Regions from separate parts of the Paenibacillus sp. J22TS3 genome, predicted to be linked through region 1. Evidence: predicted binding sites of a transcription regulator. Region 1 holds the regulator's gene; each other region holds the start of a gene.
What was found. Region 1 encodes Rex, which represses fermentation and respiration genes when NADH is low (regulators of the CRP and FNR family bind a similar motif). Its sites were predicted from a motif close to TTGTGAAATATTTCACAA; they were not measured.

Region 1 (3,164 bases):
AGAGCAGAATCCATTTCGTCTTTTTCTTCAAGCCTTCACTTCCTTTCTGGCCAGAAGTCTCCGCTTAACGGGAGAGCAGTCCTTCAAAACATGCTTGAGCTTCCCGGCGAATCCGCTCTTCATCCATTGTGATGCAGCTTCCATTCTTCACGACTTGCGCCCCGTTCACCCACACGTGCTTAACATCCTTCGGCCCTGCAGAGTAGACCATGTGGGAAATGAAATCTGTATATGGAACAAAATGCGCTTGATCTGTATCCAAAGCAATGAAATCTGCTTTCATGCCAGCGGCAAGACGGCCAGTGTTCTGAAGATAGACGGACTGTGCGCCATAAATGGTGCCCATCTTGAGCGCCTCATCCGCAGGCACCGCAGTCGGATCACCTGATACGCCTTTATGAATCAACGCGGCGAGCCTCACCTCTTCAAACATATCCAAGTTATTATTGCTGGCTGCTCCATCGGTACCCAAAGAAACGACCACACCAGCCTTCTGAAGATCCATTACACGCGCTACACCGCTTGCCAGCTTAAGATTGCTTCCCGGGTTATGGGAGACGGCCACCTTGTTTCTGGCCAGGATTTCAATCTCTTCGTCGGTAAGATGAACGCCATGGGCTACAATGGATGGACGGGAGAAAAATCCAAGTTTCTCCAAATGGATGGCAGGACGTGTCCCATAATCGTTGATGTTCTGCTGAACTTCCGCAGCCGTCTCCGACATATGCGTATGCAGCGGCAGGTCCAGATCATGTGCCGCCTGGACAAACTTCTCAATAAATGCCGGAGGACATGTGTAAGGGGAGTGCGGCGACATCATGGTAGTGATTCTGCCATCGGCCTGTCCATGCCAGTCTTTGGCGAACTGTACCGCCTCCTCCAGCTTCATCTGCTGCACGTCTTCTGGACACAGCCCTATAGCTCCGCGCATGAGCACCGCGCGCATTCCGGATTCCTGCACCACCTTGGCCACCTGGTCCATGTGGTCGTACATGTCCAGGAAGGTCGTGGTTCCGCCTTTGAGCATCTCCAATACAGACAGGGATGTTCCCCAGTATACATCGTTAGATGTAAACTTGGCCTCCATAGGCCACATCTTCTCTTGAAGCCACGTTTGGAGTTCCATATCATCACCATAACCCCTCAGCAGGGACATTGCCGCATGGCCATGGGTGTTGATCAATCCTGGAGAAAAAAGCAGGCCGCTTCCGTCAAAAGCTTCTGTCTCCTCTTCACCTTCCGGGCAACTCTCTCCAACATATTTAATTACATCATCCTCGATCAGCATATATCCCTTGATCACGGATTGCCCCGGCTCCAATACCACAAAGGTTCCGTTCTTGATCAACCATTTACGACTCATTCCACTCGTCTTCCTTTCCATCCTCCAAATAATAAGCCAAGCTGAGCAGATCGGTAGTGAAATCCGCCGCATGCAGACGTACCCCGGCAGGCACCTTCAGAATAGTCGGGGCGAAGTTAAGTATGGCTTCTATTCCGGCGCTGATCAGCTGATCAGCAACCCGCTGCGCCTCAATATCGGGTACTGTAATAATCCCAATCCGGATATTCAGCCTCTTGACCGTCTCTCCCAATTCCTCAATCGGCTGCACTGTCAATGAGTTGATTTTTTGGCCAATCTTGTGCTCGGAAGCATCAAAGAGGGCCACAATCTTCATGTTATCTTTCAAATACGTATTGTAGTTCGACAAGGCTTGGCCCAGATTACCTGCCCCAACAAGGGCCACGTTAATCTGCTGATCCAAATTCAGGATTTGGCGGATCTTCTCAATCAGATATGAAACATCATAGCCGATTCCCTTACGGCCAAAGTCACCGAAATATGCCAAATCCTTGCGGATTTGTGCCGGATTCAGATCCAGCTTTTGTCCAAGCTCCTGTGAAGAAACGGTCGCAACCTCCCGCAGGCTAAGCTCATTCAGAAAGCGCAGATATACAGGCAATCTGCGCACAACCGCGTCCGATATTTTCTCCGATTTCATCTCTATTTCCCCCTAAATCTAATGAGTCCGGTCAATCGCCGGTGCCTAGCCATTCTGATATTCGGGACACCATTTGCTGTGTGGGCATATGCTCCATCTTTGGCCCCGGCAAAGAATACAGGAAGTACTTCCCATAGTAGGACTCAAGAATCCGCGTATCATAAACAATCACAATTCCGCGGTCCTGTGAGGAGCGGACCAGCCGTCCGAAGCCCTGCTTGAACCGGATCACCGCCTGCGGAACGGACAGCTTCATGAACGGATTCTTCTTCTGCCGCTGAAGCCGCTCACTCTTTGCCTCCACCAGCGGATGATTCGGCGGCTGGAAGGGCAGCCGGACGATCGCCAGGCTTGTCAGCGCATCTCCCGGGATATCCACCCCTTCCCAGAAGCTGCTTGTTCCCAGCAGTACGGAGGCCTGCTGACCTTGGAATCTGCGGGTTAGCTTGGTGCGATTGCCGCTGTCCACGCCTTGTCCGATCACAGTAATGCCTTGCGCGCCAAGCGCCTCCTTCAACGGATCGTAGACCTGGCGCAGCATCCGGTACGAGGTAAACAGGACCAACATACGGCCCTGTGTCGCTACCGCCGCATCAGCGAGCGAGCTCACCAATGTGCTGACAAAGTAGTCATCACCAACACTCCCCTTAACACTAGGGAAGTCTCTTGGAATGACAAGCAGTGCCTGCTCCCGGTATTTAAACGGGGAAGGAAGCATGGAAGTAAGCAGCCGATGCTGATCCGAAGCTTCCTGAAGTCCCAGCTGTTCAATCATGTACTGGAATGATTTGTCCACGGACAGCGTTGCCGAGGTCATAATAACACTTTTCTTTTTGTCAAAGAAATATTCCTTCAGCTGTTGGCTAACTTCAACTGGCACCGCGTAAATCTGCAGAGAACGGCTGCGGTAATGTCCGTTGCCTTCGATCCAATACACGGTCTCTTCGTTGTCCAGCTTCATGAATGAGCGGATATTGTCCCGCTCGGCCACCAAGTCCTTAAATAGACCGCTGATGTCCGTAAGCAAGCTCTCTGACCCATAGCTGTCATCATCATCCTTCAGCTCATTCATCATCCGCTCACCCTTGCGGATGACGCCCCCCATCGTCAGATAGATTTGATTCTCAAGCTCGCTCAGCTCTTCCCAGTTCTTCGGCTTGT
Region 2 (3,164 bases), on a different contig from region 1:
GGATGACGGTATCCTGTGGAAGCTGGGCTGCAAAATCGGTGTAATAATTGCGGGATTTCATCCGCCCATCACAGCCGGCCATGACGAAGAAGCGGCGGATTGCGCCGGATTTCACGGCATCAACGACTTGATCGGCCACGTTCATCACAGCGGCATGCGCGAAGCCGCCGATGATTTCGCCGGTTTCAAGTTCCGTTGGAGCAGGGCAGCTTTTTGCTTGCTCGATCAGCGCGGAGAAGTCCTTGGCAGCCCCATCTGTTCCTTCAGGGATATGGCGGAGGCCCGGGAAGCCAGTGTTGCCCGTTGTATAAATGCGGTCCCTATAACTGTCCTTCGGTGGAACGATACAGTTGGTTGTCATCAGAATCGGCCCGTTAAAGGCTTCAAATTCGCTGTTCTGCTTCCACCAGGCATTTCCGTAATTGCCTACAAAATGCTCATATTTCTTAAACGCCGGATAATAGTGGGCAGGCAGCATTTCACTGTGCGTATACACATCCACGCCGGTGCCTTCCGTCTGCTTCAGCAGCTCTTCCAAATCCTTCAGGTCATGGCCGCTGATGAGAATGCCGGGCCGGTTTCTCACCCCGATATTTACCTTCGTAACTTCCGGATTTCCGTAAGCGGTGGTGTTGGCAGCATCAAGCATCGCCATGGCATCTACACCGTATTTGCCGGTCTCCATTGTCAAAGCGATCAGATCCTGCACCTCAAGGCTGTCGTCGAGCGTAGCCGCAAGCGCGCGGCGCATAAACCGGTTCACTTCGTTGTCGTCCTTCTCCAGGTGAAGCGCATGGTACGTATAAGCGGCCATCCCCTTCAAGCCGTAAGTTATCAATTCACGCAGAGAGCGAATGTCTTCGTTGTGGGTGGAGAGCACACCAACCGTACGTGCTTTTTCATCAAAAGCAGCTTCGTTATCCGCTTCCCAGACAGCAGCGTCAGGGAGATTGGCCGTTCCTTCCGGATATTGCTTATCATAATAAGCGCGCACCTCGCCGCGAAGCGCAATCGCTTCCCGGATTTTCCCCACAAACACCTCGCGGTCAAAGTTGGCATTCGTAATGGTTGCAAACAAGGAGTCCATGATAAACAGCGATACGCGCTGTTCAAGCCCTTCGGGCAGCCGGACATCCAGACTGAGAAAAGCGATACCCTTCAGCAGATAAACGAGCAAATCCTGCAGGTTCGCCACGTCATGCGGTTTGCCGCATACCCCGACAATGGTGCAGCCTGTTCCCTTGGATGCCTCCTGGCATTGAAAACAGAACATGGATGGCTGATGGTTCAAGGTCATTCCTGCCTCGTTGTTATTCATTATTTCTCCTCCCGATTTCGTGTTATCTTTGTCGTTATCGTCAGATTAAGTCGCCTTGTAAATGGACGGTCAGACAGAAGTATACCCCCCTGCCAAGGGAGGACTAGTGATTAGAATCACTATTTTTTCAGTTTGTGATTAAAATCACCAATCCTGGTCGTTTCTTCTTTTAAACTGGATTCAATACCCATTATGGAGTGAGCTAAAGATGCGTGATTTCTTAATTCATTCCATATAGAACAAGAAGAAATGAGGAGAGAACGTGTCGATTTTGCCTCAAAAAAATGAACTGGGCTTTTACGAGATTCGTCTCGAATCCATCGGTGGGCTTGGCGCCAATCTGGCGGGAAAAATGCTGGCCGAAGCCGGGGTAACCGGCTCTGGGCTTAACGGCTCCAATTTCTCCAGCTATGGTTCGGAGAAAAAAGGGTCGCCGGTCAAGAGCTTCGTAAGATTCTGCGATCCCCAGGTGGAGATTCGCGATCACAGTCCCATTGAGCAGCCGCATGTAGTTGGCGTATTTCATGAAGCGTTATATAAGACAGTAGATGTGATAAGCGGTTTACGGTCTGATGGGACGGTGCTTGTGAATACACCGCGAAATCTTTCCGAAGTGGCCGTGGATCTGAAGATGACGCAGGGAACGCTGGCCGCGATCGATGCGCTGAGAATTGCCGTCGAGGAGAAAACCAAAGTCAATACGGCGATGCTTGGCGCGTTGTTCCGCATTTGCAGCTTCCTTGACCCGGACGATATGCGGCAGGTGATCCGTAAAACTTTTGAGAAAAAGCTGCCTCACCTCGTGGAACCGAACTTGCGGACTTTTGACAGAGGATATAACGAAGTCCAGTTCCTGTCCCTAGGGAACGGCACAGGGCTTATGGACCAGACCGCTTTCTCAAGATCGCAGCCGGTTCTCGGATATGAAACGCAGGAGCTGGGCGGAGTACTGAACGTCACGGCAAACAGTGTGCTGAAGGATCTTAGCGGATCGCGGCAGGGGTATCTGCCGGAGTACAAGATGGAGGACTGCATTAACTGCGCCGCCTGCGATACGGTATGCCCGGACTTCTGCATCGTATGGGAGCAGAAACCGGATAAACGCGGCAACCTGCAGATGTTTATGAAGGGCATCGATTACCAGTACTGCAAAGGCTGTCTGAAGTGTGTGGAAGCTTGCCCGACGACCGCTTTGGCCGCCATGTTGGAAGAACCGCATTATGCGGAGCAGCACCGTGTGCCGCAGGTCTTCCCCTATTTAACTGTGGAGGGAGTCAGATCATGACCGTACAAACCAAAGAATCAACGGAGCAAAAGGTTCCGGCCGCTCAGACGGCTGTCTTCGAATCGGGCAATGAAATGGCTGCCACCGCAGCCGCCCAGATTAACTATCACATCATGGGTTATTTTCCGATTACGCCGTCTACGGAAATCGCCCAATATCTTGACATGATGCGTACGCGCGGTGAACACGACATCAAGCTGATTCCGGCCGACGGTGAACACGGCTCGGCGGGAATCTGCTACGGTGCAGCCGCAGCCGGAGCGCGAGTATTCAACGCCACCAGTGCGAACGGGTTCTTGTATATGATCGAACAGCTTCCCGTGCAGGCAGGCACCCGTTTCCCGATGGTCATGAACCTGGTGACACGGGCAGTCAGCGGCCCGCTCGATATCCGCGGCGATCATTCGGATCTTTACTACGGCCTGAACACCGGCTGGGTCATTCTGACCGCCCGTTCACCGCAGGCAGTATATGACATGAATATCATGGCGCTGCGTATCGCCGAGCATGAGGATGTACGCCTGCCGGTTATCGTGGCTTATGACGGCTTCTTCACCTCAC
Region 3 (3,164 bases), 190 kb from region 1:
CAGCAATCCTAGAATTTGGGCGGCAGGGACGGCTGCAGGAGTAAGCGTGCATTCGATTATCACCGCTGGAGATGGAGCAAGGGTTGCGGTGGAATTATTGAGCGAACTGAATGGTGAGCGTTATGTGCAGCATGATGTTTTGAAATAATTCAGGTTAAATTCAGTATATAAATAACGATAAGAGCTTCGGCAGGAATTCTGCCGGGCTTTTTTATTTGTCCATATTCCATGTTACTCAAATCACACACCCTAGTGCAAGGGATCAAGTACGATGTAACTAAATTCACAGACTACAGATAGGAGAGATAAAATATGGGATTAGCTGAACTGTTACTGGGCGGAGAGCAGCAAGTTAGAGATATCGTGATCCGTTTCCCCAAATCCAGCGATTATTTCCGCAGCCGCAGAATTGATTTCTGCTGCGGAGGGAACCGTCCGCTGCAAGAGGCTGTTGAAGAGAGAGGGCTCATCCTGGAGGAAGTGCTGAATGATCTTCGCCAGATGGTCAATGAACACCCTACTGCCAAGGAAGAGAACGATTATACCCGTTGGAACTCCTGTGATCTTATTGCTCATATCGTTAACAAGCATCATGCTTATTTGCGGCAGGAACTCCCGCATATAGAGCAGAACGTGAATAAAGTGTTCCGTGTACATGGACAGCATGAAGCGCATTTGGCCGAGGTACACCGGTTGTTCGGACAATTGAAGGCGGAACTGCTTGAGCATACCGAGAAGGAAGAGGATGAAGTATTTCCGAAAATGGTCAATTGGGAGACCGCGCGGGAACCAGAGACATTGGTCAAATTGCAAACCTCGATTGCTGAGCTGGAAGCGGAGCATGACAAGGCGGGAAATATCCTTAAGGAAATTCGCGCATTAACCCAGGACTTTACACCGCCAGATCATGCTTGCACCACATACAGAATCACCTATTCCCGTCTGGAGGAGCTGGAGGAGATGACTTTCCAGCATGTTCATCTGGAGAATAATATATTATTCCCGCGCTATGAATAAATAGCGCATTTACAGAGGGATACAATTTTGCGGAAAAAGTTGTGAAAATAATCACTAAAGTGTGACAATTCTCACACTTCAGTTACATGGTAGTCGGTATACTTGGTTTAACAAAGGCGATAGATAATCCAATGCCTGAATTGAGTGGGAGGCATATTGATATGGATAAAAAGAAACTAGTGGTCATCGGTAACGGGATGGCTGGAATTAGTACAGTAGAGCAAATTTTAAAGTTATCTTCAAATTTTGAGATTACCGTATTTGGGAGTGAACCTCATCCCAATTACAATCGGATCATGCTTTCCTACGTGCTGGAAGGCAGCAAGACCATTGATGATATCATTCTAAATGATCTGAATTGGTATCAAGAGAACGGAATTACACTTCACACCGGAACCACGGTTACCCGTATTGACGAGAACACAAGGGAAGTTGTCGCAGAGAACGGCATTAGGGTCCCTTATGATAATGTAATTATAGCTACAGGCTCCAAACCATTCATTCTTCCTATACCAGGAAGTGATAAGGAAGGGGTTATTGGTTTCCGGGATATCGCAGACTGCAATCAGATGCTTGAGGCTGCGAAGAGCTACCGTAAGGCTGCGGTAATTGGCGGCGGATTGCTTGGATTGGAAGCTGCTAAGGGACTAGTGCATTTGGGTATGGATGTCACAGTTGTGCATCTGATGAATGATCTGATGGAACGCCAGCTTGACAGCCAGGCGGCGGCGATGCTTAAGGATGAGCTGGAGCGGCAAGGAATCAAATTTGCGATGGGCGTGCAGACGGCGGAACTGCTTGGCGGCAACCGGGTAACCGGGCTTAAGTTTACCGACGGAACCGAGCTTGAGGCTGATTTCGTAGTTATGGCTGTGGGCATCAAACCTAATATCGATGTGGCTGCTGCCAGTGGAATTCAGACAGGCCGTGGTATTCTGGTTGACGATTATATGCGCACATCTATGGAGGGCGTTTATTCGGTAGGGGAATGCAATGAGCACCGAGGTATCTGTTATGGCTTGGTTGCGCCGCTCTTCGAGCAGGGTATGGTGCTTGCGAAGCATATTTGCGGAGTGGAGACTGCGGGTTATGAGGGTTCCGTCGTCTCGACCAAGCTGAAAATCTCCGGGGTGGATGTATTCTCAACAGGAGAATTCATCGATAGTCCTGAGCATCGGGTCATTTCTCAGAAGGATGATTGGAAACGTACCTATAAGAAGATTTTGCTCAAAGACAACGTTATGGTAGGAGCGGTTCTGTTCGGAGACATTACAGAGTCGGCTAATCTTCAGAAGTTAATCAAACAGCACACAGAAATGACGGATGAACTCTATGGCCAGCTTACGGGCAGCGGTTGCTGCGGTGGCGGAGCTAAGAAGACCGCCTCTGTGGAGACAATGGCGGATGACGAGATCGTCTGCGGCTGTAACGGGGTCACCAAGAAGACAATTGTGGATGTGATCACGGAGCAGGGGCTTACTACAGTAGACGAAATTAAAGCCTGCACCGGGGCAACCCGCTCTTGCGGCGGCTGTAAGCCAATGGTGGAACAAATTCTCCAATACGTGCTTGGCGATGGTTTCAAGGAAGCTGCCAAACAGGGGATTTGCGGATGTACCACATTAAGCCGTGATGAGATCGTGGCCGAAATTCAGGCTAAAGGCTTATCAACAACTAAAGAAGTCATGAACGTTCTTGGCTGGAGTCAACCGGAAGGCTGCTCGAAGTGCCGTCCTGCGATCAACTACTACCTGGGGATGCTGTATCCGGACACCCATAGTGATGAGAAGGAATCCCGCTTTGTTAACGAGCGGATGAACGCTAATATTCAGAAGGACGGGACTTATACTGTCGTTCCACGGATGTACGGCGGCGTAACAACTCCAGAGGATCTCAAGAAGATTGCCGATGTATCGCTTAAGTATAACGTGAAGGTTGTTAAAGTGACTGGCGGCCAGCGGTTAGACTTAATCGGGGTGAAGAAGGAAGACCTTCCGAAGGTTTGGAAAGAACTGGATATGCCTTCGGGTTATGCTTACGCTAAATCTCTCCGCACGGTCAAGACCTGTGTCGGTTCGCAATTCTGCCGGTTTGGAACCCAGGATTCCATGGGAATGGGAGCTATCCTGGAACGCAAATTCGAGAGA
Region 4 (3,164 bases), on a different contig from region 1:
CATCAGAAGCCAGCGCAGCGACAGCACGAGGCTGACGAGGAACAGGCAGACCATAAGATGGGTGATCTTTCGCTTCATATATCTGCGAAGCAGAATGAGCACACCCACTTCAAATATTGTTGAAATGAACACAGCCAGTCCGACATACAGCTTCGATCCGCCGAGGTCGGTCACGAAAAAGGGCATGAACAGGGCGTTCATGGAATTAGGCACGGCCACGAGCATGCACAGGAACACAAAGGACATAAAATACTTGTTGTGCATCGACCGGGTGAATTCCCAGTAGTTGAGCCAGGGTGTGTCTGGAGCCTTCTGAAGCGGCGGCAGCAGCAAGGTGGCTATAATCGCAAGCAGAAGTATGGCCGTAAATAGAACGATCAGGCTGATTGGACCCGCCGCATCGAGAGACGCCCCTGTGAGAACAGCTATAAATGCCCATCCGATTGAACCCCAAGTCCGGAATGACTCGAATTTCCGTCCCGCATGCTCAGTATAACATAAGGTCAGCGTGTTGCTCTGGGACAAGAGGGGCGTTTGAAAGAAGAAGAATAGGAGCATAGCCAGGTACAGCATCTGATACGTTTCAACACGGTATATCAAATAAGCGATTAACACAAGTCCGGACATCATAAGCAGAAGGACAAATTTGGTGTTCTGCTGGCGGTCGTTGCAGTACTTCCAGAATGGATTCGCTGCAAGGGACACGAGCGGCCCGAAAGCAAGCAGTAATCCAATCTCAAGCTTGTTCATTCCCGCTTCCTGTAAATATAATTGGAAGAAGGCGGAGAATATGGCCATTGCACCAAAAACGAAAAAATTAATCAGCTCCAAAGGAAGCAATGAGGTCACATTTGTTATTGCAGGCTTACGCAAAGGCGCCATTCCTTTCTGGCATGCATCTACATGCAGCCTGAACTCGGGTAACTCAGACAAATGGTCGCTAAGTAAATTAATTCGGGTAAGTTCAATGTATCATGTGATGGAAAGGGATACAAACCATGTTTTTTCGGATTTACTTAATTATGGCACCAAGAGAGGGGAATCATTCATGGAAGTCACAGCGATTGTGATTGCCGGCGGTCTCTCCAGCCGGATGGGTCAGAATAAGGCACTGCTCCCTCTGGCAGGGATTCCGCTTATTGAAAGACTGGTTCGATCTTTGGAGCAAATTGCTCCGAGAGTTGTTATCGTGGCGAATGATGGAGCTCCTTACAGCTATCTTCATAAAGAGGTAGTTCCCGATATCTATTCCCTGGCTGGACCCCTTGCCGGCCTACACGCAGGACTGGCCGCTTCAGGAACTGAGTGGAATCTGGTTACAGCTTGTGATATGCCGTTTATTAACGCTGCTGTTGGTCAGCGTCTCATTGACGAGGCAGAAAGGCATTCTAACGTCAGCAGAGGCCAGGAAGAGGAACTGGAAGCGGTGATTCCCTTAACATCATCTGGCGTACTGCCGCTGCTGTCCATGTACAAGCGTACCGTACTAGCAAGCCTGGAGACTGCGCTTCAGGAAAAGGAATTACGCTTGGTTCCATGGACCAAATCTCTTCAAGCAGCCTATATCCCGGCCCAATTACTGTGCGAGGGTACGGGGACTGATGAGGAGCTGCTGAGCTTTAATATGAACCGCCCTGGTGACTATGAAGAGGCCAGCCGCCGCTATACATCTTGGCTGGGGAGAGACTTTGATCGCCATTAAAGTGTATAAGTTAACACAGGAATAGAATCAGGCAGGGCATCAAAATGTTTCCGGAGAAACTAAAATTTTCGTAAGAAAATGGGTCTCATAGGTGTTCACGGTTATGTCAATTTTATATGTGAATGCGCTCACATATCCAGGAAAGACTTGGCTATAATAAAGGTGAAGAGACGTCGTCGGTCAGGGGGAGACGGTATCTCTACCTGGAATTATATAGGAGCTGACTGAAAATGATTACGACCGTGTTCGAGGATGGCGTGACTGCGAATGAGGAGCAGCTGCTCTGGCTTGAACGAAGGGGCTGGGTTTACCAGCTGCTGGTTGATTTTCTGGGGCGTGAGCCGCGCCTGTCGCTGATTGCCCAATACCGGCGTGAAGCGGCGCTCAAGGGTCCGGTGATTTCAAGTGAAGGCGGCCGGATGCTGAAGGCTTATCTGGAAAGTATTGAAGAGGATAAGCTTCGGCAGGTATGCTATGACGAGGCGGAAGAATATACGCGATTGTTTGTGGGAAGCCCAGCGGTGCTGCCTTTCACAGAAGGTGGATTCCGGGCTAGGAAAGAAGGAATCCAGGTGATGTGGGAATCCTCTCAGCTGGGGACCGTCTATTGTGAATGTGGCGTGGTGTTCAACAAGCTGCACAATGAACGGGATGACCACATGGCCATTGAGCTTGAGTTCATGTCGGTACTGGCCGACCGGATGCTGGTTGCAGGCTGTGTGAGAAATAAATGCACAGAGCTTGCCGACATGCAGCTGTGGTTCATGGAATCCCATCTTATGAAGTGGGCGCCGGCCTTCGCTGAAGCGCTGCAAAGAGAGGCCCGTACTCCCCTTTATAAGGGCCTGGGTGTGCTGCTGTCTGAGTTCCTGAGCAAGGATCTTGAAATGCTGCGTGTCTGGAGAAGTGAGCTTAGTTAATTTCATGTATTCGTCTGTCCCCCCAATAAGAAAGAGAGTCCCCTGATCAGGGAACTCTCTTTTTTGCTTTTAATTATTTGGCCTGGGCTGCAGCCTTGTTGGATCTTCCGCCTCTGCGGATTTTCATCAGGAATTCGTACACCACCGGCACAATCACAAGGGTCAGCAGCGTGGAGCTGATCAGACCCCCGATTACGGTAATTCCGAGACCGCGTGAGATAATCCCCGCACTGTTCTCGAGACCGAATACCAGTGGGAGCAGGGCGCCAATCGTAGCCAGTGCTGTCATCAGAATCGGACGAAGACGGGTCGCACCGGCTTCCAGCAGTGCTTCGCGAGTGGAGAGGCCTTCGCGTTCTTTGTGAATCACCCGGTCGATCAAGACGATGGCATTGGTGACTACGATCCCGATCAGCATGAGCGCACCCATCAGCGAGGATACGTTCAGGGTCTCGCCGCCGATAAGCAGGGCGATCAAAGCACCAATCACTATGAACGGCAGTGAGAACAAAATGGCAAATGGTGCAAGTCCACCGCCAAAG

Region 2: a site for Rex is predicted at 1,451-1,468, ahead of hcp (hydroxylamine reductase). Genes of this name have one in related genera too.
Region 3: a site for Rex is predicted at 1,057-1,074, ahead of nirB (nitrite reductase large subunit NirB). Genes of this name have one in related genera too.
Region 4: a site for Rex is predicted at 1,819-1,836, ahead of KJS63_RS10575 (TorD/DmsD family molecular chaperone). Genes of this name have one in related genera too.

What each region holds. Positions count from the first base shown of each region.
Region 1 covers NZ_BOSF01000001.1:370,913-374,076, forward strand. The annotation lists gene KJS63_RS01670 (cell wall elongation regulator TseB-like domain-containing protein) at 1-31, opposite strand, end outside; gene KJS63_RS01675 (amidohydrolase) at 65-1,363, opposite strand; gene KJS63_RS01680 (redox-sensing transcriptional repressor Rex) at 1,353-2,003, opposite strand; gene dinG (ATP-dependent DNA helicase DinG) at 2,035-3,164, opposite strand, start outside.
Region 2 covers NZ_BOSF01000004.1:622,252-625,415, reverse strand. The annotation lists gene hcp (hydroxylamine reductase) at 1-1,318, opposite strand, end outside; gene KJS63_RS16135 (2-oxoacid:acceptor oxidoreductase family protein) at 1,581-2,603, shown strand; gene KJS63_RS16130 (thiamine pyrophosphate-dependent enzyme) at 2,600-3,164, shown strand, end outside.
Region 3 covers NZ_BOSF01000001.1:559,498-562,661, reverse strand. The annotation lists gene KJS63_RS02700 (FAD-dependent oxidoreductase) at 1-148, shown strand, start outside; gene ric (iron-sulfur cluster repair di-iron protein) at 313-1,017, shown strand; gene nirB (nitrite reductase large subunit NirB) at 1,179-3,164, shown strand, end outside.
Region 4 covers NZ_BOSF01000003.1:189,826-192,989, reverse strand. The annotation lists gene KJS63_RS10585 (MFS transporter) at 1-882, opposite strand, end outside; gene mobA (molybdenum cofactor guanylyltransferase) at 1,049-1,702, shown strand; gene KJS63_RS10575 (TorD/DmsD family molecular chaperone) at 1,933-2,622, shown strand; gene KJS63_RS10570 (efflux RND transporter permease subunit) at 2,696-3,164, opposite strand, start outside.